One region of the Rheinheimera baltica genome, then DNA from elsewhere that is predicted to be linked to it. Evidence: predicted binding sites of a transcription regulator. Region 1 holds the regulator's gene; the other holds the start of a gene.
What was found. Region 1 encodes FliA, which starts transcription of late flagellar genes. Its sites were predicted from a motif close to GCTAAAGTTNNNNNNNNNNCNGCCGATA; they were not measured.
Positions count from the first base shown of each region.

Region 2: the regulator FliA is predicted to act here: its motif matches at 13,438-13,465, upstream of ORJ00_RS00155 (methyl-accepting chemotaxis protein).

Region 1 covers NZ_JAPJDY010000005.1:200,007-214,165, reverse strand. Annotated here, with positions in the region: gene fliR (flagellar biosynthetic protein FliR) at 1-34, shown strand, start outside; gene flhB (flagellar biosynthesis protein FlhB) at 50-1,177, shown strand; gene flhA (flagellar biosynthesis protein FlhA) at 1,250-3,352, shown strand; gene flhF (flagellar biosynthesis GTPase FlhF) at 3,363-4,763, shown strand; gene ORJ00_RS10370 (MinD/ParA family protein) at 4,756-5,634, shown strand; gene ORJ00_RS10365 (RNA polymerase sigma factor FliA) at 5,631-6,350, shown strand; gene cheY (chemotaxis response regulator CheY) at 6,403-6,774, shown strand; gene ORJ00_RS10355 (protein phosphatase CheZ) at 6,800-7,552, shown strand; gene ORJ00_RS10350 (chemotaxis protein CheA) at 7,568-9,742, shown strand; gene ORJ00_RS10345 (protein-glutamate methylesterase/protein-glutamine glutaminase) at 9,755-10,897, shown strand; gene ORJ00_RS10340 (flagellar motor protein) at 10,890-11,633, shown strand; gene ORJ00_RS10335 (flagellar motor protein MotB) at 11,639-12,607, shown strand; gene ORJ00_RS10330 (ParA family protein) at 12,609-13,385, shown strand; gene ORJ00_RS10325 (chemotaxis protein CheW) at 13,389-14,159, shown strand, end outside.
Region 2 covers NZ_JAPJDY010000001.1:25,080-43,651, reverse strand. Annotated here, with positions in the region: gene ORJ00_RS00225 (ABCB family ABC transporter ATP-binding protein/permease) at 1-1,275, shown strand, start outside; gene ORJ00_RS00220 (M2 family metallopeptidase) at 1,360-3,195, shown strand; gene ORJ00_RS00215 (GGDEF domain-containing protein) at 3,297-4,454, opposite strand; gene ORJ00_RS00210 (hypothetical protein) at 4,714-5,787, opposite strand; gene ORJ00_RS00205 (alpha/beta fold hydrolase) at 5,952-6,833, shown strand; gene yjjG (pyrimidine 5'-nucleotidase) at 6,846-7,520, opposite strand; gene ORJ00_RS00195 (substrate-binding periplasmic protein) at 7,591-8,334, opposite strand; gene ORJ00_RS00190 (Gfo/Idh/MocA family protein) at 8,372-9,277, opposite strand; gene ORJ00_RS00185 (dienelactone hydrolase family protein) at 9,395-10,300, opposite strand; gene ORJ00_RS00180 (MBL fold metallo-hydrolase) at 10,391-11,284, opposite strand; gene ORJ00_RS00175 (sulfite exporter TauE/SafE family protein) at 11,399-12,151, shown strand; gene ORJ00_RS00170 (rhodanese-like domain-containing protein) at 12,169-12,570, shown strand; gene ORJ00_RS00165 (YeeE/YedE family protein) at 12,583-12,987, shown strand; gene ORJ00_RS00160 (DUF6691 family protein) at 13,008-13,415, shown strand; gene ORJ00_RS00155 (methyl-accepting chemotaxis protein) at 13,524-14,741, shown strand; gene ORJ00_RS00150 (FAD:protein FMN transferase) at 14,821-15,720, opposite strand; gene ORJ00_RS00145 (DUF3570 domain-containing protein) at 15,745-17,034, opposite strand; gene ORJ00_RS00140 (DUF4266 domain-containing protein) at 17,025-17,255, opposite strand; gene ORJ00_RS00135 (TlpA disulfide reductase family protein) at 17,261-17,731, opposite strand; gene ORJ00_RS00130 (LTA synthase family protein) at 17,791-18,572, opposite strand, start outside.

The DNA.
Region 1 (14,159 bases):
CATTGACTACAGCTGCCGGCTGATTGGCTGTTAACTAAAAGGCACGCTAATGGCAGATGATAGCGCAGAAAAGACCGAACAGCCCACAGCCAAAAAGCTGGAAGACGCCGCGAAAAAAGGCCAAATAGCCCGCTCTAAAGATATGGGAACGGCTTTTGTGTTGATTGGCAGTGCCGTGGCGATATTGGTGTTTGGTAAAATGCTGGCGATGGCTATTTTAGATATTGGTCAGCGTATGCTGCGACTAAACCCTAAAGATATCTTTGAGACTAATTCGATGTTTACCGCATGGGGCGATGTCGGCATGCATGTTGTACCGCCCTTGGCAGGCATGTTTTTGATTATTCTTGTTGCTGCTTTTGTTGGTAACACTTTATTGGGCGGGTTTAATTTTAGCTGGGAGGCAGCCGGGCCTAAAGCCAGCAAAATGAACCCTCTTAACGGTTTTAAGCGCATGTTTGGCCTGCAGGCATTGGTCGAGCTGCTTAAAAGCATTCTTAAAGTGTTGGTTGTCGTGGGGATTGCCTATTTATTGCTGAAAATGTTCTTCTTCGACATTATGGCATTGTCATTGATGAGTGAGCCGAACAACATTGAGTCAGCATTGTATTTTCTGGCTTGGTTGTTTCTGGGCTTGTGTGCCAGTGTATCGGTGATTGCCGTGGTCGATGCACCTTACCAAAAGTGGAATCATGTTAAGCAGCTTAAAATGTCGCTGCAGGAAATTAAAGACGAATACAAAAACAGTGAGGGTGATCCGCAAATTAAAGCCCGTATTCGTCGCACGCAAATGCAAATGTCGATGAAGCGGATGATGCAGGAAGTGCCGAAAGCCGATGTTATTGTAACCAACCCGACACACTACGCCATCGCATTAAAATACGACCAAGGTAAGTTTCGCGCACCTGTGGTGGTAGCCAAAGGTGTAGATGAGGTGGCGATGCATATTCGTAAAATTGCTAATGAACATAAAGTGCCTGTCATTGAATCTCCGGCACTTGCCCGGTCTATTTATTACACCACTAAACTCGACCATCCTATTCCGGAACAATTGTTTTCAGCAGTGGCGCAGGTATTGGCTTATGTTTATCAATTAAAAATGTACAAAAAAGGCAAGGGCAGCCGGCCAAAAACCTTAGCAAAAGAACTGCCAATTCCAGAAGGATACCGCCACTAAGGCTGCGCTAAATAGTATTGGAACATTTCTTGCTTTAATCGAGAATAGTGCCAATTTACTGTCAGGGTTGTCATGCAGTTAGCCAGCTTCTTTACCAATTTCGACCGGTCGAAATTTGCCTTTGCTCAAGGCCTTGGTACACCTCTATTTATTCTTGCTGCATTGGCGATGGTGATACTGCCATTGCCTCCATTGCTGTTGGATGTGCTGTTTTCGTTCAATATTGCGTTAGCGTTAGTGGTGTTGCTGGTAACCATCTACACGATGCGCCCGCTGGATTTTGGGGCCTTTCCTGCCATCTTGCTGGTCGCGACCATAATGCGCCTTGCGCTAAACGTTGCCAGTACCCGCGTGGTGTTGCTGGAAGGCCATGAAGGTGGTGATGCCGCAGGTAAAGTGATTGAAGCCTTCGGCTCTGTGGTTATTGGCGGTAATTACGCTGTCGGTATCGTGGTGTTTTTAATTCTGATTATCATTAACTTTGTGGTGGTTACAAAAGGTGCGGGCCGTATTGCTGAAGTGTCGGCACGTTTTACTCTGGATGCTATGCCAGGTAAACAAATGGCCATTGACGCAGATCTAAACTCCGGGCTTATCACCCAAGAAGAAGCACGGGTTCGCCGTGAAGAAGTTACCAGCGAAGCCGACTTTTACGGTTCGATGGACGGTGCCAGTAAATTTGTTAAGGGTGATGCTATTGCCGGTATTGTTATCTTGGTCATCAACCTGGTAGGCGGCTTATTCATTGGCATGATGCAGCACGACCTTTCCTTTGGTGATGCGATGGAAATATATACGCTATTAACCATTGGTGACGGCTTGGTGGCACAAATTCCTTCGTTGTTGTTATCTATTGGCACCGCAATTATCGTTACACGACAGAATAAGTCAGAGAACATGGGCCAGCAAATGACTGCACAGCTTGGCAATGTTCAGGTGTTGGCTGTTGCCTCAGGTGTATTAACCCTGATGGGCGTGGTACCAGGTATGCCCCATTTTGCTTTTTTGTCGCTTGCCGCCATTGTCGGGGGAACGGCGTATTTAATGTATAAACGCAGCAAAGAAACTAAAGCTGAAGTGGTTAATCGTAATAAGTCTGACGTGGCGCCGGTTGAAAATAACGTGGTTAAAGAAATTGGTTGGGACGACGTACAAGGTGTCGACACGATAGGATTAGAGGTAGGGTATCGCTTGATCCCCCTGGTAGATAAAACACAAGGTGGAGAGCTGTTAAGCCGGATCAAAGGTGTGCGTAAAAAGCTATCACAGGAGCTTGGGTTTCTGGTACCTGCTGTACACATTCGGGATAACCTCGATTTAGAACCCAACACTTATCGTATGACGTTGATGGGCGTTACCAGCGGTGAAGGCGAGCTACGCCACGACAATGAGCTGGCGATAAACCCTGGTCAGGTATTTGGAACCGTTAAAGGGATTGCCACCAAAGATCCAGCCTTTGGTCTGGATGCGGTCTGGATAAGCAAAGATCAGCGTGAACATGCCCAAACGTTGGGCTATACCGTAGTTGATGCCGCCACAGTAGTGGCAACACATTTAAGCCAGATCTTAACCAACCACGCGGCCAGTTTATTAGGGCATGAAGAAGTACAAAACCTGCTTGATATGTTGGCAAAACATTCTCCTAAGTTAGTTGAAGGTTTAGTGCCCGATACATTGGCACTGACAACGGTGGTTAAAGTGCTACAGAATTTACTTAACGAGGGTGTGCCGATTCGCGATATGCGTACCATTGTGCAGACGTTGGTTGAATATGGCGCCAAAAGTCAGGATGTTGACGTGCTGACTGCCGCCTGTCGTATAGCTTTACGTCGTCTTATCGTGCAAGAGGTTGGCGGTAGCCGTAAAGAAATTCCGGTTATTACCTTTGCACCTGAACTAGAGCAAATGCTGCATCAATCTATGCAGGCTGCTGGCAATGACGGCGCAGGCATTGAGCCGGGGCTGGCCGATCGTATCCAGCAATCGTTACAAGACGCACATCAGAGCCAGGAATTAAACGGCGATAGCGCTGTTTTATTAACGTCAGGAATTTTACGCACAGTCATGGCACGATTCGTGAAGTATACCATTCCAGGACTACGGGTATTGTCGTATCAGGAGATACCCGATGATAAACAAATTCGAATTGTCAGCGTCATTGGCCAGGCAAGTTAGGAGTTAGCTCATGAAAATTAAACGCTTTGTGGCAAAAGATATGCGTACCGCTTTAACTGAGGTAAAGGAATTTCTTGGTCCGGACGCTATTATTCTGTCGAACAAAAAAGTTGCCGAAGGCGTCGAAATTGTCGCTGCAATAGACCATGAGCCAGCAGGCACAGCCGCTGCGACCCCAGCGCCGGTGCAGGTTAAGCGTGCAGAACCGCGTTTTACTGCCACGGTAGCTGATGATGACGAGGCAGAAACAGATGCTCCGGCAGACTCTTTAAAAGCCTTGTTAGCCCGGCAGATGATTAAGCAACAGGTCAGTGCGCAGCAAACACCATCGGCAAAACCAGTAGCTAAAACCAATACGGTTAATACAGCAAAAGCGCCGCAATTTGAACGTCAAAATTCTGGCGTAGGTGGCGGTATTAGCCAGGTAAACCTGACCGAGTTGACGAAGCAGCAAGAACATCAAGCTAAACTTGTTCAGCAACAAATGGATGCAATGCGCAACGAAATGTTATCAATGCGCCAATTGTTGCAGCATCAGGTATCAGGTTTGATGTGGCAGGACTTAGCTCGCCGTGAACCGGTAAGAGCACTGATTATTGAAAACTTGCAGCAGTTAGGTTTGTCGGAGCAGGTTGCCGATCAGCTTGCCTGTTTTATGCCAGAAGACTCAAATAGCGCTGATGCCTGGGATACGGCATTAGAATTATTAGCTGGGCAGTTAAGTACAACCAATGATGATATTTTACGTCGTGGCGGTGTTGTGGCGCTTGTTGGCCCAACCGGAGTAGGAAAAACTACTACTGTGGCAAAGTTAGCGGCGGAGTTTGCCAAACGCCACGGTGCAGATCAGGTCGCGCTTATTACGACAGACAGTTACCGTATTGGTGCTTTTGAACAATTGGCAACTTTTGGCAGAATAATCGGTTGTCCGGTTAAACAAGCAAAAGACAGTGATGAACTGGCTTTGTTAATCAATCAGTTACAACAACGTAAACTAATATTGATAGATACCGCTGGAATGAGTCAGCGTGATGTGCGCTTAGCGGAAAAACTTGCCAGTCTAGTGCATAATAGTCGTGTCAAAATAAAAAGTTATCTGGTATTGTCTGCCACAGCACAGGCAAGGGTAATGCAGGAATCCGTTGCACATTTTAAACGTATTCCATTGTCAGGTTGTATTTTTACCAAACTTGATGAATGCTTAAGCTTAGGTGAAGTTATCAATGTTGCTATCGCCAATGCATTACCGGTCAGTTATTTAACTAACGGCCAGCGTGTACCAGAAGATATCGCCGTTGCAGAGGCAAAAAAATTGGTACAACAAGCAGAAAATTTACGAATTGCACAAAGTAGCACGGCTCATCAGTGGTACAACGACGAGATGCACCGAGCGGATGGAACCTATGCATAGTCATGAAAATACTGACGATCAAGCCAATGGCCTGAGAAGAATGAGTAAGCAGATGGTAAAAGTAATATCAGTTACCGGCGGCAAAGGTGGGGTAGGTAAAACTAACGTTACCCTGAATCTTGCCATGGCTCTAGCCCAACTTGGCAAGAGAGTGCTGGTGCTGGACGCAGACCTTGGCTTGGCTAACTGTGATGTGATGCTAGGGTTGAGAGTTGATAAGAATTTGTCACACGTGCTTTCAGGCGAAGCAGAGCTGGATGACGTTATTATTGATGGTCCTTTCGGTATCAAAATTATTCCCGCCACCTCTGGCTCTCAAAACATGACTGAACTCGCACCAGCAGAACATGCCGGACTGATACGAGCGTTTAGTGAATTAAAAACACCAGTTGATATATTGCTGGTTGATACCGCTGCGGGTATTTCCGACATGGTATTGAGTTTTTCCAGAGCGTCACAAGATGTGATGGTAGTGGTATGTGATGAACCCTCCTCAATTACTGATGCTTACGCGCTAATGAAAATATTAAGTCGTGATCATGGTGTCGAAAAATTTAAAATTGTTGCCAATATGGTACGTAGCCTTAAAGAAGGGCAAGAATTATTCGCAAAATTAACCCGGGTAACTGATCGCTTTTTGGATGTGAATTTAGAATTAGTTGCTACGATACCTTACGATGAAAATGTACGTAAAGCTGCGCGCAAACAAAAAGCGTTTGTTGATGCGTTTCCAAGATCGCCGGCGAGCATGGCCGTAAAGAGCTTAGCACTTAAAACGGCAAAGTGGCCGTTACCAGCATCAGCGTCAGGTCATCTGGAGTTTTTTTTGGAGCAATTGGTTCAGCCACAAACTGACCGGGGTTTAGTGTGAATAGCAAAATAGCGGCCTATGGCGGTGTTGACCATATGCAGCAGATGGTCGAACGTCATGCCCCTTTGGTAAAGCGAATTGCATATCACCTGATGGCACGTTTGCCCGCTAGCGTATTGGTAGATGATCTTATTCAGTCGGGTATGATTGGCTTGATTGAAGCGGCGAAAAATTTTGATGGTAGTAAAGGTGCCAGTTTTGAAACCTTCGCCGGAATACGAATTCGTGGTGCCATGTTAGATGAAATGCGAAGAGGTGATTGGACCCCGCGCTCAGTCCATCGTAATGCAAGGCTAATAGCAGAAACAATTGCGCAACTTGAATCTATACATGGCAGAGATATAAAAGACAGTGAAGTTGCTGAAAAACTTGATATATCTCTTGATGAGTACCATCATATGTTAAGTGATATCAGTAGCGGTCGAATTATCGGTATTGAAGACCTTGGGGTGTCGGAAGATGTACTGGTAACGTCTGGTGATACAGACAGCGATAATTTGTATGAAAGCCAGGCTAGTGAGGCTTTTCATCAAGATTTAGCAAAAACAATCAGTAGTTTACCAGAACGAGAAGCATTAGTGCTGTCGCTGTATTATAATGACGAACTAAACTTGAAGGAGATCGGGGCTGTACTTAATGTCAGTGAGTCCCGGATCAGTCAAATCCATAGTCAGGCATTGGTCAGATTAAAAGCCAGAATGCAGGATTGGTTGTAACCTATTCTGAGATAACAGTAATATCTCGTCGGAGGGGATTTTGGATAAGAACATGAAAATTCTTGTGGTAGATGATTTTTCAACCATGAGACGCATAATAAAAAATCTGTTACGTGACCTTGGCTTTACCAATGTATCTGAAGCAGACGATGGCAGTACAGCGTTGCCAATGCTGCAAAACAGTGAGTTTGATTTTGTGGTTACAGACTGGAACATGCCAGGTATGCAAGGGATTGATTTGCTTCGTGCAATTCGGGCCGATGCTAAGCTGAAGCATATACCGGTATTGATGGTAACCGCAGAAGCTAAAAAGGAACAAATTATTGCAGCAGCGCAAGCTGGTGTGAATGGCTATATTGTTAAACCTTTTACTGCCGCCACGTTGCAGGAGAAGCTAGCTAAAGTATTTGAGCGGATCGGCTAACCGTTACTGACAAAGGAGCGTTGCCATGTCCGCAATTACGGCGCCTTTAATTTCATTAGATCAAGCTAGGGAGCTGGTACAGCTCCTTGAGATGGGTGAAAATGACGCGGCTAATGAGCTGGTGCAGCAACTTGCTGTACCTGGTTCATCAGAGCTTTTTGCCGAAGTTGGCAAGCTAACACGTCAATTACATGACTCTCTAAAAAACTTTCAAATCGATCCTTCACTAAACAATTTGCTTGAAGAAGATATTCCCGACGCTAAAAAGCGTTTAAATCATGTTATTGATATGACAGAGCAAGCAGCAAACAGGACGATGGATGCGGTTGAGTCTTGCCTGCCTATTGCTGATCAATTGACTCAGCAACTCGATAAAATTAAGCCTCAGTGGCAAAAATTGATGCATCGTCAAATGCAGCTTGGCGATTTTAAGATGCTATGCGCGACGTTAGATAGTTTTTTCCAGCAAGCTAGCGGTGATTCAACCACTCTTAATGGACTGTTAACTGATGTGTTAATGGCGCAGGATTATCAGGATTTAACCGGCCAAATATTGCGGCGTGTTATTGAATTAGTGCGAGAAGTGGAAGAGAGCCTGATTGGCTTATTAACCGCTTTTGGCCAGTCAAGTATTATGATGCAAGCAGAAGCCAAACCAGCCAGAAATAAACCTAAAGCGCATGAAGCAGAAGGCCCTATTATTGACGCTGCAGAGCGTGAAGATGTGGTTAGCGGTCAGGACGACGTTGATGATTTATTGTCCAGCTTAGGTTTTTAACAGAGGGGTCTTTGCATGAGTTTTGATATGGATGAGGATATACTGCAGGACTTTCTGGTTGAAGCCGGTGAAATCCTGGAGTTGTTGCAAGAGCAGTTGGTTGAGCTGGAAAACAATCCAGATGATGCCAATTTATTGAATGCTATTTTCCGTGGTTTCCATACGGTTAAAGGCGGTGCTGGTTTTCTGTCATTAACCGAATTAGTTGATGCCTGCCACGGTGCTGAAAACGTATTTGATATTTTGCGCACAGGTAAGCGCCGCGTTACACCAGAATTGATGGATGTTATTTTGCAGTCATTAGATAGCATTAACGCCATGTTTGTTGAAGTACAAAATCGTCAACCTCTGACCCCGGCATCTCAAGCCATACTTGACGCTTTGCATCATTACAGTGAGCCTGAGTCTGCTAGTAATCCAGCTCCTGTGGTATCAGCGCCAGTGCAGCAACCACAACCAGTTCCAGAACCTGTTTCGGCTCCCGTAGTTGCAGCTCAAAGCGATAATGTCGAGGACATGACAGAAGAAGAGTTCGATCGGATGATGGACGAACTTCACGGTAAAAAAGGTTCGCCTACTACTGCTGCGCCAGCTTCAGTATCCGAAGCTAGTAAGGCTACTCCGGTAGCTGGCGATGATATTACCGATGATGAATTTGAAGCCATCCTTGATCAGTTGCATGGCAAGGGGGCTTTTATACCTGACTCTGCGCCAGAGCCTGAACCAGCTAAACCAAAACCAGCAACGGAGACAGCTAAAGCTAAGTCGTCAGATGAGATTGATGACGCCGAGTTTGAAGCCTTACTAGATCAATTACACGGTAAAGGTCAGGCGCCTGTCGCAGCCGCAAAATCAACTCCTGCAGAGCCAGCACCAGCGCCAGTGGTTGCAGCAAAAGCGGAACCTATTGTTACTAAACCGACAACCGCCGCACCTGCTGCGCCAGTAGCAGATAAAGCTGCGGCAGCACAGCAGGCAGCTCAAGCGGAAACAACCGTCAGAGTTGATACTAAACGTTTAGATCAAATTATGAATATGGTGGGTGAACTTGTACTAGTGCGTAATCGGCTAGTAAGTTTGTCAGGCACAGTACAAAGCGAAGAAATGAGTAAAGCCATTTCTAACTTGGATGTAGTAACTGCGGATATTCAAGGCGCTGTAATGAAAACCCGCATGCAACCCATTAAGAAAGTGTTTGGACGTTTTCCCAGGGTTGTGCGGGATTTAGCGCGCTCGTTGCAAAAAGATATAGAGTTAGTGCTGGAAGGTGAAGAAACCGACCTGGATAAAAATTTGGTAGAAGCACTGGCTGATCCGTTAGTGCATTTAGTGCGCAACTCAGTTGACCACGGTATTGAAATGCCGCAAGTGCGTCAAAATGCTGGTAAAAAACGAACGGGCACTGTTAAGTTGGCTGCCGCCCAAGCGGGTGATCATATCCTGTTAACCATCCACGATGATGGTGCCGGTATGGATCCGGAGAAGCTAAAAGGTATCGCGATAAAACGAGGCATTCTTGATGTTGATGCAGCTGCTCGTATGTCTGATACCGAGGCGTTTAATCTGATTTTTGCACCGGGATTCTCTACTAAAGAGCAAATCTCTGACATCTCTGGCCGTGGTGTGGGCATGGATGTGGTGAAAACCAAGATTAATCAACTTAATGGTACTGTGCATATTCACTCAAAAATGGGTGAGGGTACCTTACTAGAAATTAAAGTTCCGCTGACATTGGCCATACTACCTACTCTAATGGTCGTAGTTGGCAAGCAGACATTTGCTTTGCCGTTAGCCGGGGTGAGCGAAATATTCCATTTGGATTTAAATAAAACAAATGTGGTTGACGGGCAGTTAACTATTGTTGTGCGCAACAAAGCCATACCCTTGTTCTTCCTCGAGCACTGGTTGGTCAAAGGATCAGATAAAAAGCGTCGGCGCGAGCAGGGGCATGTAGTTATTGTACAAATTGGTACACAGCAAGTCGGTTTCGTGGTTGACTCCTTAATTGGTCAGGAAGAAGTGGTAATAAAACCATTAGATGCGCTTCTGCAAGGTACACCGGGTATGGCGGGGGCAACCATCACCTCAGATGGTGGTATTGCGTTGATCCTTGATGTACCAAACCTGCTGAAACACTATGCGAAGAAATCAAAGATTAAGTTTGATCGCTTTAATAAGATGAAAGCCTAAAGAGAGTAACGTATGGCCATTAAGGTATTAGTGGTAGACGATTCAAGTTTTTTTCGCCGTCGCCTAACCGAAATTCTGGCAAAAGATGGCGATATTGAGATCATCGATACTGCCGTAAATGGCCGAGAAGCTGTGGATAAAGCCAGGGCACTTAAGCCTGACGTAATTACCATGGATGTTGAGATGCCAGTGCTTGATGGCATCTCTGCTGTACGCGAAATAATGCAACAGCAGCGTATTCCTATTTTGATGTTTTCATCATTAACCCACGAAGGTGCTAAAGCAACGTTTGAAGCACTGGAAGCTGGAGCGGTAGATTTTCTGCCGAAAAAGTTTGAAGATATTGCCCGTGATAAAGACGAAGCCGGCCAGTTGCTCAGAGACAGGGTAAAAGCGGTTGCACGTAAGCGGCAGCTTGGCCGAGCCACCTTTAGTAGTTCAATACCAACACGCTCTGATACACCAGCTTCTCCGCGTTTAAGTGAACGGCCTTCACTGACACGTAACAGCTTTGAGCGCCCCAAGCTTAGTGACCGGGTTACAATTCCACCTACGAGAATACAAGCCAGCGGTAAACAATATAAGTTAGTTGCAATAGGAACCTCTACCGGTGGGCCAGTAGCATTGCAGCGAATTATTACGGCACTACCGGCTGATTTTCCATTGCCTATCGTGTTGATCCAGCATATGCCTGCAGCCTTTACTGGCGCCTTTGCGCAGCGTTTAAACTCATTGTCTAAAATTGAAGTGCGCGAAGCAACAGACAATGAGGTATTGCGTCCCGGAGTCGCATATTTAGCGCCGGGTGGTAAACAAATGCTTATTGATGGCAACGAGCGAGATGCCCGATTGCGGATAAAAGAAGATGATTCACCTCGCATTACGTTTAAACCCAGTGTCGATATTACTTTTGCTACAGCAGCAAAGGTGTTTAGTGACAAAGTATTAGCCATTGTATTAACCGGCATGGGCGCAGATGGCCGGGAAGGCGCACGTTTGCTCAAGCAACTTGGAGCGCGCATTTGGGCTCAGGATGAAGCCAGTTGTGTTGTTTATGGTATGCCTCAGGCGATAGCAGCGGCAGGCTTAATGGATCAAGAAGTTAGCTTAAATGATGTCGCATCGCGGCTAATTGCGGAAATTATGCATGGATAAGTTGGCAATAGGTGGTTTTCTATTAGCTGTTTTGGCCGTTGCTGGTGGCTTTGTTATTGAAGGTGGTAACTTAACAACCTTGCTGCATTTCCCTGCGTTCTTAATTGTGTTTGGCGGTACCATTGGCGCCGTTATGTTACAGACACCAGTGAATCAGTTTGTGTTAGGCATAAAGATGTTGCCTTGGGTTGTAAAGCCAAATTTGTTGCCATTAGAGCATACTGCTGAACGTATCGTGCATTGGGGAACTGCAGCACGAGGCAGCGGCTTTTTAGCGTTGGAGAATGATGCACTGTCCGAGCAAGATACTTTTTTGCATCGGGGTCTTAACTTGTTAGTTGACGGCGTTGAGCCTAAAACATTGCAAGATACGCTAGATGCGGAATTAACACTCGAACGTGAACGCTACCTGCGCGGTGCACGCATTTTTGACGCTATGGGGGGCTACAGCCCAACCATTGGTATTGTCGGCGCCGTGTTAGGATTAATTCAAGCGATGACAAATATTTCCGAGCCACAACTGCTAGGGCTTGGTATCGCAACCGCGTTTGTTGCGACTATTTATGGTGTTGGTTTTGCCAACCTTTTATTTATTCCTATTGGCAACAAATTAAAAAGTTTGGTGCATCAACGTACTTTGTATCACGAGTTAATTATCGAAGGTCTGGTTTCTATTGCGCATGGTGAAAATCCACGCAATATCGAGCGTAAGCTGGCCGCTTACCATCCAGGGTAACGTTTATGTACCGGCACAAACAAAAGCATAAGTATGTAGAACAAGAGCAGTTAGACCGCTGGTTAGTGTCATATGCCGATTATATGACACTGATGTTTGCTCTGTTTGTGGTGTTGTATGCTATGTCGATTGTAAAAGAAGAAGAGTACGATGTGCTGGCAAACAGCCTCACTCAAATGTTTGAGAAACCTCAGCCCTCAAGTTCAAGTCAACCCGCGCAATCATTGCTGCCTGAACCCGTCGTGCAAAAAGAAATAGCGCTTTATGGTGCGTCGGTAGTGCCGGCTGATATTCACCAGTTGTCTGATGTTGCTAAACGCAAGTTAGGTAGCCCACTGCACTCGGTTGAGGAGCAGCTTACCCAAGCTTTAGCTTCATTGCTGGAACAAGGCGTTGCGAAACTCCAACAAGATGAAAACTGGTTAATCATTGAGCTTAGCAGTGCGCTATTATTCGCCAGTGGCAGTGCGACCACGACACAATCTGCACAGACTGTGCTTAATGAAATTGCGACAGTTATCAATCCAATTGAGAATTTTATTCGCGTTCGCGGCTATACTGATGATCAACCCATTAATAATGAGTTGTTTGCATCAAACTGGGAGTTATCTGTAGCAAGGGCCACATCTGTATTAAGAGTGCTTGAGCGTTCTGGCACTGCATCAGAACGTTTGGCAATAGAAGGGTATGGACAGTATTATCCATTTAATCCAAATGATAGCGTGCAAGGGCGTGCTGCAAATAGAAAAGTTGTGATTGCGATTTCGCGTTATGGTTATCAAGCCAGCAGTACTGAAGAGACAGATGAAACGGCAGCAAGAGCCGTTGAAGCAGATACCTTGCAGCGTCAGTTAGAACAAGTTTCACAGCAAGATGGCAGTATTAAAGTTATTACGTTGCCAGGTGGTGGTATACGTGTCACGACACGTGACGAAAGCCCCGATGTCGAGCCTCCAGAACAACAGGAACCATGAAGTGGTTATTTGGACAGTTGCAAATCAGAAAGGTGGTGTAGGTAAAACCACGACTACCGTCACTTTAGGCGGTCTACTCGCAAAGCGTGGTTTTAAAGTGTTGCTGGTAGATACCGATCCGCACGCGTCACTTACTTACTATTTTGGTATTGATGCAGAAGAACTGGAAGTCAGTGTTTACGATATTTTTATTCGCGGAAAAGATATTACCAGTGAAGAGATTCTGCAGTCATTATGCCCAAGTGGAGTCGACAATTTAGATATTTTGCCTTCCTCAATGGCGCTGGCAACACTGGATCGTTCCTTAGGTGCTAAAGGCGGAATGGGCCTGATGCTCAAAAAAGCGCTGCATCAAATTCGCCAAGATTATGATTATGTGTTGATCGACTGTCCTCCGGTAATGGGGGTTTTAATGGTAAATGCTATCGCTGCGTGTAACCGGATCCTTATCCCCGTGCAAACGGAGTTTTTGGCATTAAAAGGTCTGGAACGAATGATTGCAACGATGGCCTTAATGCGCACTTCAGAGGAAAAAGACTACGCCTACACTATTATTCCTACTATGTATGACAAAAGAACTAAAGCATCACTTGAAGCTTATAAAGAATTAAAATTGAAGTACGAAGATAAAGTGTGGTCTGCTGTCATTCCGATAGACACCAAATTTCGTGATGCCAGTTTAGCCCAGACGCCGCCCAGCGAGTTTGCTTCTGCGTCACGAGGCGTATTTGCATACAACACGCTATTGACGTTTTTATTGCAATTGGCGCCGGAGTAAGGCATGAGTAATTTAATTGCCAGTCAAAAGGTAATGAAGCATTATTTGTCGGCGTTATTGACCGAAGACGCTGAAGCAGACGCAGTGGTGCAGGAAGAGCAAAAAAAGCAGCAGCTTAATGCACTTTTAGCACAGGCTGTTGTTAGCGCGGCTGAGGAAAAAAAGGTTGATGTTAAACCGCCGGTTGTATTGCCAACGGCAGTAGCCACAGAGACAGATGCGCTTGCGACATTAAAAGCGAAGTTTGCTGCAGCTGAACAGTCACAACACTTACAACAACGGGATGTACCGGTTGCTGAGCGCCTTACTTTAGCGCCGCCCAATGAAACACCTAAGCCAAGTATTGCGGCAGTTTCTCCGGTGGAGAAAGACTATCGTCAGGGCAAATTTCAGGCATTGTTCTTTGATGTTGCCGGCCTTAAAGTTGCGGTACCGCTTAAAGAACTCGGCGGTATTCATCAAATTGCGAAAATAAACAGCCTGATTGGTAAACCAGATTGGTTTAAAGGCGTTATGTTGTATCGCGAGCAGAAAATTAATATTGTCGATACCGCGCGCTGGGTTATGCCAGAAAAATATGACGAAGATTTCCAGCAAAAGCTAAACTATCAATATGTTATTATGCTTGGTAATAGCAATTGGGGATTGTGCTGCGAAACGCTAGTTAATACTTTCGTGCTTGAGCAAGATGATGTTAAATGGCGTGAAGCTGAAGGTAAACGTCCTTGGATGGCGGGTCTGATTAAAAAACATATGTGTGTTTTACTCGACGTT
Region 2 (18,572 bases), on a different contig from region 1:
ACGCTGTTTTCGCCCTGGTATTCGCTGGTAACTGTTCTTGCAGTTGGTATCTATATCTTTTTTACCGTAATCATTACCGAGTGGCGCAATAAATATACCCGCGAAGCCAACCAGGCAGATAACACCACAAACAGCCGCGCAATTGACAGCCTGTTAAATTACGAAACAGTAAAATACTTTAACAACGAGCAATACGAAGCTCAGACCTACGATAGCTTTTTAGCCAAATGGGAGCAGGCCAGACTAAAAAACCGGCTTAGCTTGCTGGCACTAAACTCGGGCCAGGCACTTATTATTGCTGCCGCTATTACCGCTTTAATGTGGCTTGCTGCAGGTGAGGTAGTAAACAAACAACTAACTCTCGGCGATTTGGTTATGGTCAATGCCTACATGATCCAGCTGTTTTTACCGCTAAATTTTTTAGGCTTTGTTTACCGCGAAATACGTCGTGCACTAACCGATTTAGAAAACATGCTGGGATTACTTAAGCGTAAACCACAGATCACGGATGCAGCAGGTGCCAGCACCTTGCAGTTAACTAAAGGTGAAATACGCTTTGAGCAAGTTGCGTTTCAGTATCAACCAGAACGCCCCATACTGCAGCAATTAAACTTTACCGTGCCGGCGGGCAGCAAAGTGGCTATTGTTGGTGCCAGTGGCGCAGGCAAAAGCACCATTGCCCGTCTGCTATATCGCTTTTACACCACTAGTGCGGGCCGTATTTGCATTGATGGGCAGGATATCAGTACCGTAACGCTGGACAGCTTACGCCGTTCTATAGCTATAGTGCCGCAAGATACGGTCTTGTTTAACAGCAGCATTCGCGAAAATATTCGCTACGGTCGCCCTGATGCCAGCGAAGCCGATATAGACCAAGCCATTGCACTGGCGCACTTACAGCACTTTATTGCCAGCTTGCCGCAAGGTGATACCACCTTGGTAGGAGAGCGCGGATTAAAAGTGTCCGGTGGCGAGAAACAGCGTATTGCTATCGCCCGCGCTATTTTAAAACGCTCACCCATACTGCTGTTTGACGAAGCCACTTCGGCGCTGGATTCCGCTTCCGAGCAGGCTATATTGCAAGCAATGCGCGAAGTTGCCCGCAACCATACCAGCGTGGTTATTGCGCACCGGCTGTCTACCATTACCGACGCTGACAACATTATTGTACTAAAACACGGCCAGCTGGCAGAACAAGGTAGCCACGACGAGTTGCTAGCGGCGGGCGGCGAGTATGCCCGTATGTGGCAATTACAGCAAAAGCAACAACAGTAATAGGCTGCACTGGCGCTTACTGCCAGTGCTTGTTTATACTGCATTGGCTAAAACCATAATAACAAGCCCAATTAAAGGTGCCTTATGACCCCATTTAAACTCTCTGCCACAGCTTTTTTTGTCACCTCTACCCTATTGCTTAGTGCCTGCAGCCCACAGCAACAAGCCGCACCGGTAAAAGCCGAGCAAAAACAATTAACGCAAGCCGATGCCGAAGCCTTTCTGGCTGATACCGAGAAGAAACTAGAGCAACTGTATTTAGAGTCAAACCGCGCCGAGTGGATATACGCTAACTTTATTACCGAAGACACGGCATCACTGGCTGCAGATGTTAATGAAAAGCTGACTGTAGAAATGGTCAACCTGGCTACAGCAGCAGCAAAGTTTGATCAGGTGGCGCTGTCTGAAGACAGTCGCCGTAAACTGGATAAACTCAAATTAGCCTTAACCTTACCCGCACCACAAGATGCCGCTAAAACAGCAGAAATGGCCAAGCTTGTTGCCGAATTGGGTGGCCTGTATGGCAAAGGCAAATACTGTAAAGCGGATGGCAGCTGCTTATCATTAGGCGACATGTCGGCCATTATGGCCAGTAGCCGCGATTACAACGAACAGTTAGAAATGTGGCAAGGCTGGCGCGAAATAAGTAAACCAATGCGCCCGTTGTATCAGCGGTTAATTGCGTTAACCAACGAAGGTGCCAAAGAGTTAGGTTATGCTGACACAGGTGCCATGTGGCGTTCAAAATACGATATGCCCGCCGATGACTTTGCTAAAGAGCTAGACCGGGTGTGGGAGCAGGTAAAACCGTTATATGAATCCTTACACTGTCATGTGCGTAGTAAATTAGCCGAACAATATGGTACCGACAAAGTGGCTTTGGATAAGCCTATTCCGGCACATCTGCTAGGGAATATGTGGGCGCAAAGCTGGGGCAATATCTATGATCTGGTGGCGCCGCAAGACGCCGATCCAGGCTATGATGTCACTGAGTTATTAGCAAAACACAACTACGACGAAATCAAAATGGTTCGTGGTGCTGAAGCGTTTTTTAGCTCACTGGGGTTTGACCCATTACCCGAAACGTTTTACCAACGCTCGCTATTTTTAAAACCAGCCGATCGCGATGTTGAATGCCATGCATCAGCCTGGGACTTAGACGCCAAAGACGATTTGCGTATTAAAATGTGTATTCAGCGCACTGGTGAAGAGTTTTCAGTAATTCACCATGAACTGGGACACAACTACTACCAGCGCGCCTATAAAGACCAGCCAGTGTATTTTCAGGAAAGCGCCAACGACGGCTTTCACGAAGCCATTGGCGACACTATTGCGTTGTCCGTTACGCCAGGCTACTTAAAGCAAATTGGTTTACTGGACACCGTACCTGACGAGTCAAAAGACATTGGCTTATTGCTGAAAATGGCCATGGACAAAATTGCTTTTGTGCCGTTTGGTTTAATGGTTGATCAATGGCGCTGGAAAGTGTTTAACGGCGATATAGCCCCCGAGCAATACAACGAAGCCTGGTGGCAACTGCGGGAAAAATATCAAGGTGTTGCAGCACCCGTGGCTCGTAGCGAAGCCGACTTTGACCCAGGTGCAAAATACCATGTGCCGGGCAACGTGCCTTATACCCGTTATTTCTTAGCGCACATTCTGCAGTTCCAGTTCCATAAGGCACTGTGCGATATCGCAGGAAATGAAGGCGCCGTGCATCGCTGCTCAATTTACAACAGTAAAGAAGCCGGTGCTAAGCTAAACCAAATGCTGGAAATGGGCTCAAGCCAAAGCTGGCAACAAGCGCTGGAAGTGGTAACCGGCAAACCAGAAATGGACGCCACAGCCATTCTGGCCTACTTCGCCCCGCTGCAAGCTTATTTAGACGAGCAAAACAAAGGCCAGCAATGCGGCTGGTAAGCTAACCGCTATATTAATAACAAGCCCGCGAAAGCGGGCTTGTTATTTTTACAGCAATTAACATTTAGGGTGGCCGTACAACTTAAAGACCGAAAGAGGTGTTAAGGCTGCTGATACACCACAACCTTGTTGCGGCCTGTGTGTTTGGCATTGTAAAGAGCGATATCTGTTTGCTCTATTAGTTCATCAGGCTCAGCAAAGGTTGACGTACTGCTAATACCAATACTGATGGTCATTTTAAGGTTTGGTTCCACAGCCATCGCAGTGTATGCAACTGCCTTGCGTAGTCGCTCAGCAATAAGTATTGCTGTTGCTTCATCGGTGTCGGGTAAGCAGAGTAAGAATTCTTCACCGCCGTAGCGAAATAGTAAGTCATAGTCACGCAGCTGTTCGCTGGCAATATCAACGACATGCATGATGGCGCGGTCGCCGGTTTTATGGCCGTGCTGATCGTTTACTTGTTTAAAGTGGTCAATGTCAAACAGCAGCAGGCTAAGTGTTGTACCGCTGCGCTGTCCACGGTTAAGCTCAGCAACTAGCCTTGTTTGCAGCGAGCGGCGGTTTAACAGCCCTGTTAACGCGTCACGCTCAGAGACATGAAGTAGTGCGAGCCGCTGTTGTGAATGGCTTAACATGATGACACAGCCAATCATTAAAATGGCAAAGGCGGTAAGACTGAAAAAACCAATGCTATGAATTAGTGCACTTTGCTGTGTATGTACAATTTGAAAATGCTCTAGCAGCATGTAAGTGGAGCGTAAGGTGAATTGAATAATATTAAAGGCAAAGGTGGCAATAAAAGCTAAATACACCCGCCCCAGCTCGCTGTGCCGCTGACGCCAAAGCATATTTATACTCCACAGGTTAAATGCCAGAACTAAGGGAATGGCAAATAGCATGCGGTTAGCGGTGGCACTGCTGGCAAAATCTGTTAGTTGAATAAGATAAATGGGAATAAGCAACAACAATAGCCATTGTCTTTTCGCGGATAACTGCAAGTGGCGGTGAATGCCGCAGGCTAATGCCAAGTGCGCACCAACACTACAGGTATTAGATAACGCAGGCACCAGCCAATAAGGCAAACTGGTGATACTGCCATTCACCGTGCTCAAAAGGGCATTAACTAACATTAACACGGCGGCTAATATAAAATATCGCTGATAACGGAATTGACGTTCTGATTTATATTGCAACACCAACAATGCCGCAAAGGTGGCGGCAATAAAGGCGTTTACAATACTTAGCGTAAGCACATCCATTACTATTATGACTGCTTGTACCTTAATTCACAGCGACGCAAAATAGCACAAAAAAACAGCATCGACAATTGTTAAAAACGAGGTGTAAAGGGTAATTGTACGTTTAACATTGACGGTTCGCATTCAACTCAACCGGGAGAACTAAGGCTGGGTATGAAAACGCGGCGGAGCTACTTAACTATTCTTTAAACAACCAAGTAAAAAACCTGCTACATGCAGGCTTTTTATTTTTTAACGGTGCGAGGCGTATAGCCGGTACTTACTCTAACCGTACTTTCATCATGCAGCCTTTATACAAACCCAGGTATAAATAGGACTGCTGTTGCTGCTGTACCAGCAACATACTGCGCACACCGCCTAATAAATCTGCCGCACCTTGATACTGTAAGCTTTGCCAACTTTGGCCAGCATCGTCAGACCATTGCAAAATAAGCGGTTGTGGCTCGCTAAAGCTCTTGTTCCATCCTGCGGTGTACAAGCGACCATTTCGATTAGGGTCTATTGCCACATCAAAGTAAAATCGGTGATTAGCATCTGGTAACAGGCTTGTCCAGCTGGCGCCGTTGTTTGTGCTCATAACAATGCCGCCCTCGCCGCAGGCATAAACAGCATTGTTGGCAAAACGCACGTTGTAATACACGCTGGGATCGGGCAATAACTCACTAAACGCTTGCGTATGCCCATCGGCTAACCGATAACTGAACAAGACACCATTTTCAATAGCGCCCTGCCCTCCCCACCAGATCTGGCTGCGTTCAGGCGTTAACGCTAATGCACTGTTGGGTTGAGCCAACATGTTCCAGTCACCTTGAAGCTTTTGCCAACTGATGCCTAAGTTATCCGATTGGGCTAGCACACCATGCCCCGTGGCGTATAAACGTTGTTGCAGCGGATCGTAGTGCAAGGCATAAATACCTTCATGCTCGCCATTTTCGCCAAAAGGACGCGACACCTCCAGCCAACTGTCACCAGCGTCAAAAGATTCTTGCAGATGAATTCCCGCAGATTCAGTATCATTTTGCAGGTTCACCGCCGCCAACCAATGTTGGTCGGTAATCATAGCCAAATCTTGCAACTCATAGCCTTCTAACCCTATTAACTGCCAGCTATTTTGCTGTGGCTGCTGTTGATATAAGCCGTTGTTGGTTAAAGCCAGAATATTGTCTTGTTGCTGATACAACCGCTTAATGATTAGCCCACTAAGACCTTGATGAGTAAATTCAAACGGCTCCGGCGTTGAAACCGGAGGCGGTTGTAATGGTGCGGTATCGCTATTACAGCCGCTTAGTGCAAACCAACACAGTAACCACAGTAGAACATTACGCAATTTCATTATGTCTCCTAAAACAGGCCATGCAGACGTTAGCCTTTACACCGCCCTTTGGTTAAACTCACAAATATAAAACCATGAATGAAACATCAATGTTGTCAATATTGGTAATCCGTGTGAACTTAATGCGACAATGCGCCGCATAAAATATCAGAGAAAATTAAGAAATGATTATCAGCATAAAGCGACTATTACTGTGGTTGGTAACAGTTTGCTTGCTAACATTGCCTGCATTGGCAGAGGTTCAGCTGCATACCACTGCGGTGGGTGACTACCAGTTATATCTACCCAAAGCTGCGGCGAAAAATATTTTGGTGCTGGCGCATGGCATGCTGGGTAAAAACCAACAGGCCGCTGCACAGGCAAAAATCTATACCGAACGCTGGATACCCTATGCTGAAAAGTATGGCTTAATTATTATTGCGCCAGCTTTTGACAACGAGCGCTTTGGAAACCTGTCGCAAGGCTATGGTGGGTATCGTAATTTGTTTGGCAAATATATTGGTGCTGACGATTTTGTGCATCAGTTGGTAGAACAATATCGCAGTAAAACACAAACTGGCGCCAGCCAGTTTTACTTATACGGCCACTCTGCCGGTGGTCAGTTTGTTGCCCGTTACGTAGTTACTCACCCCGAACGTGTTATTAAAGCCGTTATTAGCGCAGCGGGCCGCTATTCTTACCCGGACGATCGCGTGCCCTGGCCTTACGGTGCCGGGCGCCTTAATAAAAAAATTAGTTGGGACAGTGGTGCTGTTGTGCGGCATGAACGCGTCAGCCCGCAACTGCTTAATTACGCAAAAGCGGCTGATAAAACGCAGATAGTGATCGGCGCTCTGGACACCAAAGCTCAGGATAGACGAGCAGCACATATCGGCAGTAACCGGATAGAATTTGCACATAGCTGGGCTGAAGCAGTAAATGACCTTGCCACACGCTATGATATGAAGGCAAATATTAAGGTGCATCTGGTCGCAGGTATTGGCCATGACTCCGCTAAGCTAACACCTAAAGCAGCTTCATTGTTATTTGCGGATCTAAACCGATAACTAAAAAATGTATTAAGCAAGCAACCACTGCTGTAGCTGCGCCAGCGAGCTGACTTCATGGTGCGGGATTATCCCTTCAGGGCACGAAGCGCCGTGACGGTTTAACCAACAGGTGTCAATACCGGCGTTGATACCGCCTTTAATATCGGCATGGGGGTTATCACCCACCATTAAAATCTGGTTTTTAGGGGGGTGGTTCATTAAGGCAAAAGCATGATTAAAAATGCCGATATCGGGTTTGGCTACCCCTACTTGCTCAGAAATCACTAATGCTGAGAAGACATCAGCAAAACCAGTACGGGCTAAACGTATTTGCTGTAGCTCGGTAAAGCCATTGGTAATAATACCCAACTTTGCACGGCCTTTTAACGCCTGAATAAGCTCTGTGGCACCAGGAAGTGTAGTGCAAATATCCGCCATCGCCTGCATAAAAGCACTATTTAGGGCATTGGCGCTGTGGTTTAGCTTTTGTGCCCAGGGTGTGAAGCGGCTAACTTGTAGCTGCTGGGCGCTAATGTCGCCCTGTTGATACTGCTGCCATAATGGCAGGTTAATTGACTGGTAATATTCATAGTCTTCAGCGCTAAACTGATACTGATGCCGGGAAAACATCAGCTGTAAGCCTTTAAAGGCATCAAAATGAAACAAGGTTTCATCGGCGTCAAATAAAATCCACTTATAGCGCACAAGCTACTCCAAAATAAACCAGCAAGCGGCAGTTTATCAGCTAAGCCAAGCTATTGCAGTGACTGAAGTACTAGTCTACCTGCCAACGTTGTTTAATTTTTGCCAGAGTGCCATTTTGCTGCAACGTGGTAAACGCCTGCCGATAGCGCTCACGTAGAGCTGGGTCTGACTGATGATTAAAAGCTGCACATAATGGGTGGTTTAGTTCTTTGAGCTGAAGCACTTTTTCAAGTTGGTTTGCATCATAGCCTAATTGATTCGTTCGCCGGTATATCGATTTTTCGGCACTTATTACCAAATCTACCCGCTCTTTATACAACATACTTAGCGCATGCTCCGCTGTTGAGGTTCGCAAAAGTCTTTTTATGCCCTGCGCAGTTAAATACTGATCTGGATTTGACGAAATACTCACTGCAATATGAAAAGGCTGCAAGTCCTGCAATGCCTGAAGTGGCTGCTCTATTCTTCCTTTTAGCGCCCAGAAAAATAACTGTTCGTTATCCAACTCAGCAACACAATCAAACAATGCCGCCCGTTCCGGGTTGTATGACAATGAGTAAATTAACACATTGTCGTTATTCACTGCCTCGTAAAACGTGCGACCCCACGGGTTTACTTCAAAAGCTGGCGTATCACCTGTTAACGCAAACATGGCCTGCACCACTTCCGAGGCATAACCCCCAAGCTGGCCATCTTCTTGCTTTAACTGATAATAGCTACGATACTCGGTTACAACCCTAACAGTGGTAGCTTGTGCTAAGAAGCTTAACAACCACAGCGGCAGCAACAACAGTATCGCTGTCTTATGGAGCATATAATAAACATCCTATAAAAAAAGGTGACAGGTTTTTTTACGTTAACTGTTGCACCACAAACTCACATAGCTGATGGCTACTAAGCAGCGTTTTATTTTGGGCTTTGTTAGTACCGCCCTTTTCTACCTGATGGATAAACTCGTCCAACATGCCAACAAAACCGCGCTTGTGTATGGTGCTTTGCCAGTCATTCACAGCAAGGTGCTGCTGCTGGTTAGCTGCGCTATGAATACCCTGCACCAAATTATCTACTTGCCAATGCTGATTGGCAGAAAAATACTCTAGCCGTTCAAAACTGTGGCCTGCTAAGCGGTTCATCGATACCGAAACTGACGTACTACCCAGCTGCCAATTTACTTGTACACAAGCCAACTGATCTTTATCAAACTGACCGTGCACCACTGGCGTAAAATTGCCTTTATTATGTAACGCCGTTGCATAATGGGCAAAGTCTAAAAGATGAATAAAATCATCATACACAAAGGTTCTAAGATCTGCTGGCTGCTGATAACGGTTCTTCTGGTAATGTAGCTGTAAAGGTACGTTGGCAAGAGGCTGTTGATACAGCGGAACATAACGCCGGTTAAAGCCAACAAACAACAAAATATTGCGCCGCTCGGCTGCGCTAATTAACTGCTCACACTCCGAAAGCTGATAGCTCAGCGGCTTATCAATAAATAGCGGAATACCCGCATTGAGCAGTTCGCTGGCTATGCTAAAGTGGCTGCTGGTAGAGCTGTGAATCATCACCGCATCGGGCTGAGCCGCTATTAATGCAGACAACTCAGTGTACCCTTCACGAATACGGTACTGCTGCATAAGTTGCCGCAAAACAGTCTCATTTCGAGTACAAAGTACAGGCGTAATGCCAGGCATACTTGCCAGTAACGGCAAGTAGGCTTTTTGTGCAATATCACCCAGGCCCAATAATGCTATTTTCATGCTACACCCAGCGGCTAAATTGCATGTTTAGTAACTGTTGAAGTGGGCCAAACTGCTCAGCCATTGTTTGCCTCTTGGTTAGGTAAAATGTACTGAGCAGGTTATCACGTAAAATGGTTAGCTGAGTAAATGCCGGTTAAAAAATTGTAGTGTTTTTTGCCATGCCAGCTCGGCCATAGCTTCATTATAACGAGCAGTAGAGTCGTTATGAAAACCATGATGAGAATTAGTGTAGCGTTCAATGCTGTATTGCACTTTATGCTGCTGTAGTAATATTTCTGCCGCAGGCCACATAGCATTTACCCGCTCGTCTAATTCTCCCAACTGTACCAGCATTGGCGCTTTAATATTCGCAATGCCATCAGCCGGTGGCGGTGAGCCATAAAAGGGTACTGCAGCGTTTACGGTATCTGGCAACTCTGCTGCAAGGCGACCTGTCATCGCGCCACCAAAACAAAAACCGACCACGCCTAACTTACCGCTGCCCGCCTCAAGTTGTTTTAGCCATAAGGCCGCCGCGGTAAAATCTGCGGCAATTTTTTCACCGTCTAAACTACGCTGCATAGTACGGCCATCATCATCATTACCCGGGTAGCCCCCCAACGACCACAATGCATCGGGTGCAAACGCGATAAAACCGGCTTTAGCCAGGCGGCGGGCTACATCTTCAATGTAAGGGTTTAACCCCCTGTTTTCGTGAATAACCAGCACGACAGGCAATGGCCCTGCAGCTTGTTTTGGCTGCACCAGGTAACCACGACCCTCGCCATGACCATTGGGTGATGGAAATGTTTGATACCGTGCTGTAATGGCTGGATCATTAAATGACACCTGCTCAGCTAAGGCGTAATTGGGCAACATACTATTGATAAACGTGGTCGCTAATGCAGCGTTTACCGCTAAACCGCTCATACCGGCAAAAAAAGCGCGACGACTCATCAAGCCATGGGCATATTTGTCATAAAGTTGGTAGGCTTCAGCTGGAAGCTGTGGTTGTTTTTGCTTGGCATTTTTAGTCATCATATTGCTCTTTTTGTTAGGTAAAAGATTTAGTGCAATACGGGTTATAGTACACAACAGATCGGCTGTCAGCGACAGCCGATGTTTTTCAGGCTATTGCACTACTTTTAAGGGGATTTTGATGTAGCTTACGCCATTTTCAGCCGCAATTGGCAACTGGCCAGCTCGAATATTAACCTGTACCGATGGGTAGATAAGCCTTGGTACGGCCAGGGTTTTATCCCGAGTTTCACGCTTTAACACAAACTCTTGCTCTGCAGTATCCGCTTTGACATGGATATTATGTGCTTTTTGCTCAGCAACGCTGGTTTGATACTTAAGTTCACGTCCACCGGGCTGATAATCATGGCACATAAAAATCTGTGTTTGCTCAGGCAACTGATAAATACGCTGAATTGAGCGAAACAACACATGTGCGTCACCGCCGGGAAAATCACAACGCGCGGTGCCTGAGTCTGGCATAAACAGGGAATCACCGACAAATAAATTATCTGCAATCAAATAACTCACGCTATCGTTAGTATGTCCAGGGGTATTAATCACCTGTGCCTTTAACTCACCTATGGCAAAGGTTTCATTCTCGGTAAACAGTTTATCAAAATAGTCACCTTTGGCTGTCAACTCGTCATCACCCAGGTTAAACACCACCTTAAAGGTTTGCTGTACTTTTTTAATGCCTTCACCAATAGCCACCGGTGCGCCAGTTTTTTGTTTCAAATAATGCGCAGCAGATAAATGATCTGCATGAGCATGGGTTTCAAGGATCCAGTCTATACTCAACTGCTGCTGGGCAATATACGCCAACATCGTGTCTGCCCCTTCAGTGCTAACTGCGCCGGCAGCGGCATCATAATTCAATACCGGGTCAATAATCGCAGCGCGCTTACTATGAGTATCAGCAACCACATAGCTAAAGGTTGAGCTGTCCTGATCAAAGAACATTTCAATCAGCACATTGTGCTGATTATTGGTATGAAGGACTGACATAAACACCCCTTAAATTAGAATCTACTAAATTTCAATTGCAGCTTAACGAAAAGCAGTCTAAAATGCAATTAAGTTATAAGCATATTCCACTTTGTTATATAAAGGAAGAATTCCATGCTAGCGTTACTTGGTGCGATTGTCATTGGTTTAAGCCTTGGTCTATTTGGCTCAGGCGGTTCAATTCTTACGGTGCCAGTGTTGTTGTATTTACTGCATATGCCACCGCAGCTGGCCATTGCGTCTTCACTTCTTATTGTAGCGGGCATTAGCTTATTTGGCTCTGTGCGCAATGGGTTGCAACGCTTGATCAGCTGGCGTCATGTTTTATGGTTTGGTATTCCCGGCATGATGGGAACCTACGGTGGTGCCTGGTTTGGCACCTTGGTTGATGCCCGTTGGCAGCTATTGGTATTTTCGTTATTAATGTTAGTTGCCGCCGTGATGATGTGGCGCAGTAGTACCGGTGATAATGTTGAAGCTAAAGCGTTTAAACCGGCAAAAATTGTTTTAGACGGCCTGATTGTTGGCGTGATCACAGGCTTTGTCGGCGTTGGCGGCGGCTTTTTAATTGTACCGGCCTTAGTATTGCTGGGCGGTTTAAGTATGCCCATTGGTATTGCTACCAGTTTAGTGATCATCGCCATGAAATCGTTTGTCGGCTTCGGTAAGTATTATTGGGTGATGTCTGAGCAAGGTGTGGTTTTTGATTGGACAACCATTGGTCTAATGATTGTAGCGGGTATCGCCGGTAGCTATGTTGGCGGCGCGCTTGGCAAACGTCTACCTAAAGCACAATTGCAAAAAGCTTTCGCCGTTTTCCTGGTGATAATGGCGGCGGTGGTTATTTATCAGTCGGTGTTGAAATAAACGCAAAGGAGCAACAAATGAAAACGTCTCAAGAGTTAGTTGCACAAGCCAAAGCCGCAATTAAAGAAGTTGGCATTAATGAGCTTGCTACCGCACTTAAACAAGATGCTGAAACGGTACTTATCGATGTTCGTGAACCGGCTGAATATAGCCAACAGCACATTACCGGCTCGGTAAATTACCCGCGCGGAGTGCTGGAAATGAATATTCATAACCACCCTAAAGTGGCCGCCACCGGCTGTGAACCCAAGATGGCCTTGCAGCAACTGGCAGATAACACTATTTATGTTATTTGCCGTTCAGGTGCGCGCTCGGCGTTAGCAGCGGAATCGTTACAACGTATGGGGTTCACCAAGGTGTTTTCAGTTGACGGCGGAATGCAAGCCTGGCTAGATGCGGCGCTGCCCGTTAAACAATAAACTGAGGACAATATGGAAAACTTCACCCCAATATCTGCATTACTTGGCGGCGCGTTAATTGGTTTGGGCGCGTTAATACTATTGGTTTTTTCTGGCCGTATTGCTGGTATATCCGGCATTGCCAGCAGCGCATTGTTTAACGCTGAAGGACGCAGTTGGCGGCTGGCGTTTTTGCTGGGTATTGTACTTGGCCCATTACTAGTAGGGGCAATTATCGCTGATTTTAGTTTTAGCACACCCGAGCTTGGCTGGCAGGTAATCGTCGCAGGTTTGCTGGTTGGCATAGGTACAGGTTGGGGCAGCGGCTGTACCTCTGGCCATGGTATTTGCGGCATTAGCCGTTTGTCACCCCGATCGCTTGCTGCTACCGTTATTTTTATGTTTAGTGGCATGCTTATCGCCACGTTACTGCACTAATTGCCTGGGGAGTTCACATAATGCCTGTTGTTATCGCTTTACTAGCCGGAGTGCTAATGTCCGCCGGCATTGCCTACTCACAGATGATAGATCCAGCAAAAGTGTTGGGGTTTTTATCGTTAAATAAAAACTGGGACCCCAGCTTAATGCTGGTCATGGCCGGCGCATTGGCCGTTTACAGTGCCGGTTTTTGGCTGTTTGCCGGTAAAGGTAAACCTTTGCTGGCAGAACATTTTCATTTACCGACAAAACGCGAACTGGATAAACCTCTGGTTATTGGCTCCTTGCTGTTTGGCGCAGGCTGGGGGCTGGTTGGTTACTGCCCCGGTCCGGCACTAGCCGCCATCAGTGCTGGCAGCTTAGGAACACTAGCGTTTGTTGCGGCAATGGTTGCAGGCTGGTTTATCAGTCGAAGATTACCCATTTAACCCAGACTTGCGCCAGATCAACTGCAAAGTTACTGCTCAGGTCGCCGCCAACTAATGGCTATGATATGCTAATTTTACTTAACGTAAAATGGTGGGTGTAGTGACCTTATGAGCGGATTTAACTCAGTCTATCTGTTTGTTGAGAAAACCTTTTTTGGCACGTTAAGCCGAAAAATTGTTGGCAACATAAGCTTTTTAGCTATATTTTTTCTACTAGCATTGTATTTAGCCTACCCTGCTGATGGCGCTAACAGCAGTTGGTGGTTATTACTGCTAATCGGTTTAGCGGCTTTTGCTTTTACTATTGGCTACATGCACTTTCTTATAGTCCGGCCAGTAAAAGCTTTAGTGTTGGCGTTACATGATACCAACCGAAAAGGCACTGATTTACAGCACCGTTTACCAGCATTTACCTATGACGAATTTCGCACCCTGTCAGATGAGTACAACCAATTTGTCAGTCAGCTGGGTGTATTATTGGCTGATATATATCAGCAAGCGGGCGAAACACACCAAATAAACGAGCAAGTGTCTGGCGCCGTAAACAATACCCGTAGCCATTTACAAAACACCGAGCAACGCAGTGAGCAAATTCGCCGCGAAAGTGATCAGGTATTGCAGTACTTGTCAGATATTGTGCGAAACGGTGATCAGGTTGGCCAGGTGTCAGGCGTAGCTGTTGATAAAGCTCAGGTTGCCAGTACCCAAATGCATCAACTGAGTGGACAGCTGTCTGGTATCGTTAATTTATTAAATAGCTTTGGAAAGACCATCAACGGCTTGCATAAAAACTCTGAAAACGTGCGACAAATTTTGGTGATGGTAGAAAGCTTTTCCGATCAAACAAATTTATTGGCGCTAAATGCGGCCATTGAAGCGGCAAGAGCTGGCGATGCAGGCCGGGGTTTTGCCGTAGTTGCTGACGAAGTGCGCACCCTTGCTGCTAAGGTAAATGCCGCAACCCGGCAGATTTCCGGCTTTTTAAATGAAATGGAGCAATTGGTCAGTGAAACCCGTAACGAATCAGAAAGCCTGAACCAACAAGCACAACACGCCCAACAGCAAATAGCCGACACCAGCACCGAGTTCACGTTACTGCAGCAAGAACTTCAGGAAGCAAAAACCGGTATCAATAACATTAATCATACGGTTTTGGAGCTGGAGCAACGATATCAGCAAACACATCAACATCTTAGTGCAATAGAACAAGTCACCGGTGACGCGTATAACCAAATGTCTTCTATTGATAAAGCGGCTAAAGATTTGCTGGCCGGTACCGCACGCACGCAGCAACAACTAAAGCGCTTTGCGCGCAACCAGCAGTAACTAAAAGCCCAGGCCAGCCGTTTCAGATGATTTAGTCTGTTCAGCTGGCCCTACTTACTTGCCGATAGAATAGCCAAGACTACGCTACCAGCCAGTACTTAAGCCCCTGCGCCTGCAAAAAAGCTTCGGCACTGGCGCCTTGCAATAAAGCGGTTGTCGCTAGCATACCGGCCAACAAACAATTTGGTGCAGCAACGGTAACCGAGCGCGGTGCATCAGTTACCGGCCAGCCCGTTTTGGGGTTTAGAATATGACTGTACCGCACGCCATCTTTTAATAGAAAACGCCTGCTATCGCCGCTGGTAGCTAATGCTCCGGTGGTTAAACCTACGGCGGAAATAGCGTGATCAACTAAGCCTGGGTTTTCAATACCGATATGCCACAGACTGCCATCATGGCGCGGGCGGCTACAATGCATATCGCCGCCGAAGTTGACGACAATACTGGGTAAAGAACTGGGAGTAAATTGTGCCCGAAGCAGCTGTAATACCTTATCAACCGCATATTCTTTGGCAATACCGCCCAAGTCCAGCTCCATCCCTGCTGGCAGCAGTATTTGTTTCGGTTTTAACTGCACCTGATGCCAACCAATATGCGGCAGCAATGCGGCAAGCTGCGCCTGACTTGCCAGACGGTCGGAACCATCAAACTGCCAGGCGCGACGTAAAATACCGCTACTGATATCAAATAAGCCATCGCTTAATTGATAACAGGTATTGGCAAACGTCAGCAACTGGGCGGTTTCGTCATCCAGTTGCTGCCATTGCCCAGCTCCCTGATTAAGCTGGCTAAGTACACTGTCTGTACGATAGCGGCTGTACTTCTGCTCAATACGCTCAGCTTCAGCAGCGGCTAACAGGGTTAGCTCACGGCACAGCGTCATGTCTGCTGTTTCCAGCAGTATTTCACATGGGCTGGCCATTGCACTAAATTGCCCTAACGTGCAATTTTTTCCGCGGCTAACCGCAACATCGGTCATCTTTAGCCTTACGTTGGTTAATCTTTAAAAAGAATAACTTACCTGAGCCATAACTGCGGTAACTTTTTCATATAAATCAACATTTGCCAATACACCTGGCGCGTCAGCACCATCTTGCTCTGGATTTTGTTGATATAAAGCGATGCGGAACGATAATTCGTTACCGGCCGCCAGTTTAGTACCAAACTTTGCACCTAAGGTATAAGTACTCATTTTACCAATGCGATAATCTGCACTGGCGTACTGTGGCAGCGAGTCTGATTGCTGTAAAAACGGCAGATAAAACTCAGCAGCACTTTGCTGGTAATAACGTAACTGTGGCTCAACATACCACTGCTCGCTCACAGGGAAACGCCATTTAAAGTCTGCCGTGTGTGATTTTAATTCCCAGTCATCCCACATATAACGGTATGACGCATCCAGATAGGTGCCACCAAGGTGCAGTTTATTCTGCCAGTACACGCTGTGCTTGGTGCGTTTATCCGGCCGGCTTTCATACAGATTTTGCTGTACTTCGCCATTGCTGTTTACCACACTAACCAGCTTAAACGGGTCAGTCATATAGCCATCGGCCATACTTAATGAGTAGTTAAACTGCATCAGCCAATCGCGGTTTATCACCTGTGTTAGCCCTAACAACATATCCACAGTATCTTTGGTATCATCGGCTCGGTCGCGAGTAGCATCAAATGCAGCCTGATAACTGTCGTCGTCGGCAAAGTTGCTACGCAATAACATCGGAGCAAACCCTGATGCTACGCCACCCTCAGGTGAAATAGTGTCATGGCTATAAGCCAAGCCCATAGAAACTGTTGTATTTTTCTGGTTAAAGTCACGCGCAACTGAACCATTCACCCCTAAAGAAAGATAATCATATTCTTTGGATAAATGCCCGCCACCACTGACACGCCAGTTTGGCGCAAGTGGTTGCTCCCAGCTGGCATCTAATTGCACCCGGGTGTCATGGAAGGTGTCGTCCAGTGGTGTATCGCCTGGAGCGACGTCATAGCTGCCTTTCCCTGATGGGCGGGTAAAGCTTTGCACACCTGGCTGTGCTACTGCACCGGTCGCAGATGCACCGGTTAGCGCATCAACAACCAAACCCAGATTAAGATATTTATCATCACCAAAATCGCCGCGGGCAGACAAGATAGCTTCGCCGGCACTCACACGCTCGGTTTCGTTATACAACAAAATAGCGCTGTTAAATTGCCAGTCATCCAGTACAGTACCAGCCTGTGCATCCTGCCCCAGCACGGCGCAGCTTGCTGCCGCCAACGCAGCACTGATATTTGCCAGTTGTTTTAATTGCATCCGCAACCTCCGCCTGCAAAGCTGCGCCCGCCGCTACTGCCTTCTTTACTAAAATAAATATGATCGTCAAGCCTGTTGTCCAGAGGCGCCGCATTTAACGCCATTTCTTCTTTTGCCAGAACATCCCGCTCCCAGGGTTTAACACCCAATGAGCTACAAGCTGTTACCTGGCTTAACACTAATACCAGCGCAGCACAGCCCTGCAATTTTGTTATTCTCATCCTATTTACTCCTCGGCCAGCAACTGGCGGATATGTTCTTCATACTTAGCCACATCAGCTTGTTTAAAGCCTTGATGACGAAAGCGGATATTGCCTTTTTTATCAATTAGGTAACTGCTAGGCATGCCCATTACCTGATAGTCTGATGCCAAAGCGCCATCCTGATCGTAAAGCACACTAAAATTGGCTGGAAATTGCGCTAAAAAACGGCTGGCTTCTGCCCGGTCTTGATCTTCATTTACTGCAAGCACCAAGAGCCCATCTGAGCCATATTGATGATTTATTTGATTTAACCAGGGAAAAGACTTGCGACACGGGCCGCACCATGAGGCCCAAAAATCAACCAGCACCACTTTGCCTTCAAGCTGCTGCATGCTACTTACCGGGCTACCTTCAAGCACGGTAAGTTCAATAGCATTGCCATTACCCGCTACTAACGCACTACAAAACAACACTATTAACACACCAAACCGCATAGCACCTCCAACACTGTTTGCAACAGACTATCCAGCAATACTTAAGAAAAGCTTAAGGTTTACTTAATCTGCGCCGGTAAATGATACTGCTGCTGGCGATAGAGATAAGACGGTAACAACACCTGCGCCAGTGCCCGCTTAACCTGAGCATCATCAGGCACCTGCTCTGATAACTGTAAGTGTTTTTTCTGTGGGTCGTAATGGGCAGCCACCGCGGGCTGACCCGGGCGCAAAATAGTAACCTGCTGCGCCTGCATCAAGGCAAAGTATTGATCAAACTGCATGAATGCCCGCCCCGGACTGGTATCGTCTGCACTAAAGTCGCGCCCCATCAGAGGTGTTTTGCCGCTAATCCCCATTAGCGATAATAGCGTTGGTGCTAAATCAATTTGGCTGGCGACAGGTGTAATGCGTTTTGCTGTTATATCAGCGCCTAAAATCAGCGCAGGAATATGGAATTTTTCTACCGGCACCAAATTATTGCCATAAACGCGGTTATCATGATCAGCCACAATCAAAAACAGCGTGTCTTGCCAATAGGGCTGTTTTTTAGCTTCTTCAATAAACTTACCCAGTGCATAGTCGGCATATTTTACTGCGTTATTCATGGTAGCTTTAGGTTGTTCGTGCAAACTAATACGCCCGTCAGGAAACTCAAACGGCGTATGATTAGACGAGGTAAAGACCAGGCTAAAAAACGGTTTTTGTTGTTGGTGCATATCAGCCAAATGGCTGGCTGTGGCCGTGAATAAGTCTTCATCACTAGCCCCCCAACTGCCCACAAACACTGGGCTTTGCATTTGCGGCAAATCAATAACCTGATTGATATCATTGCCGGTAA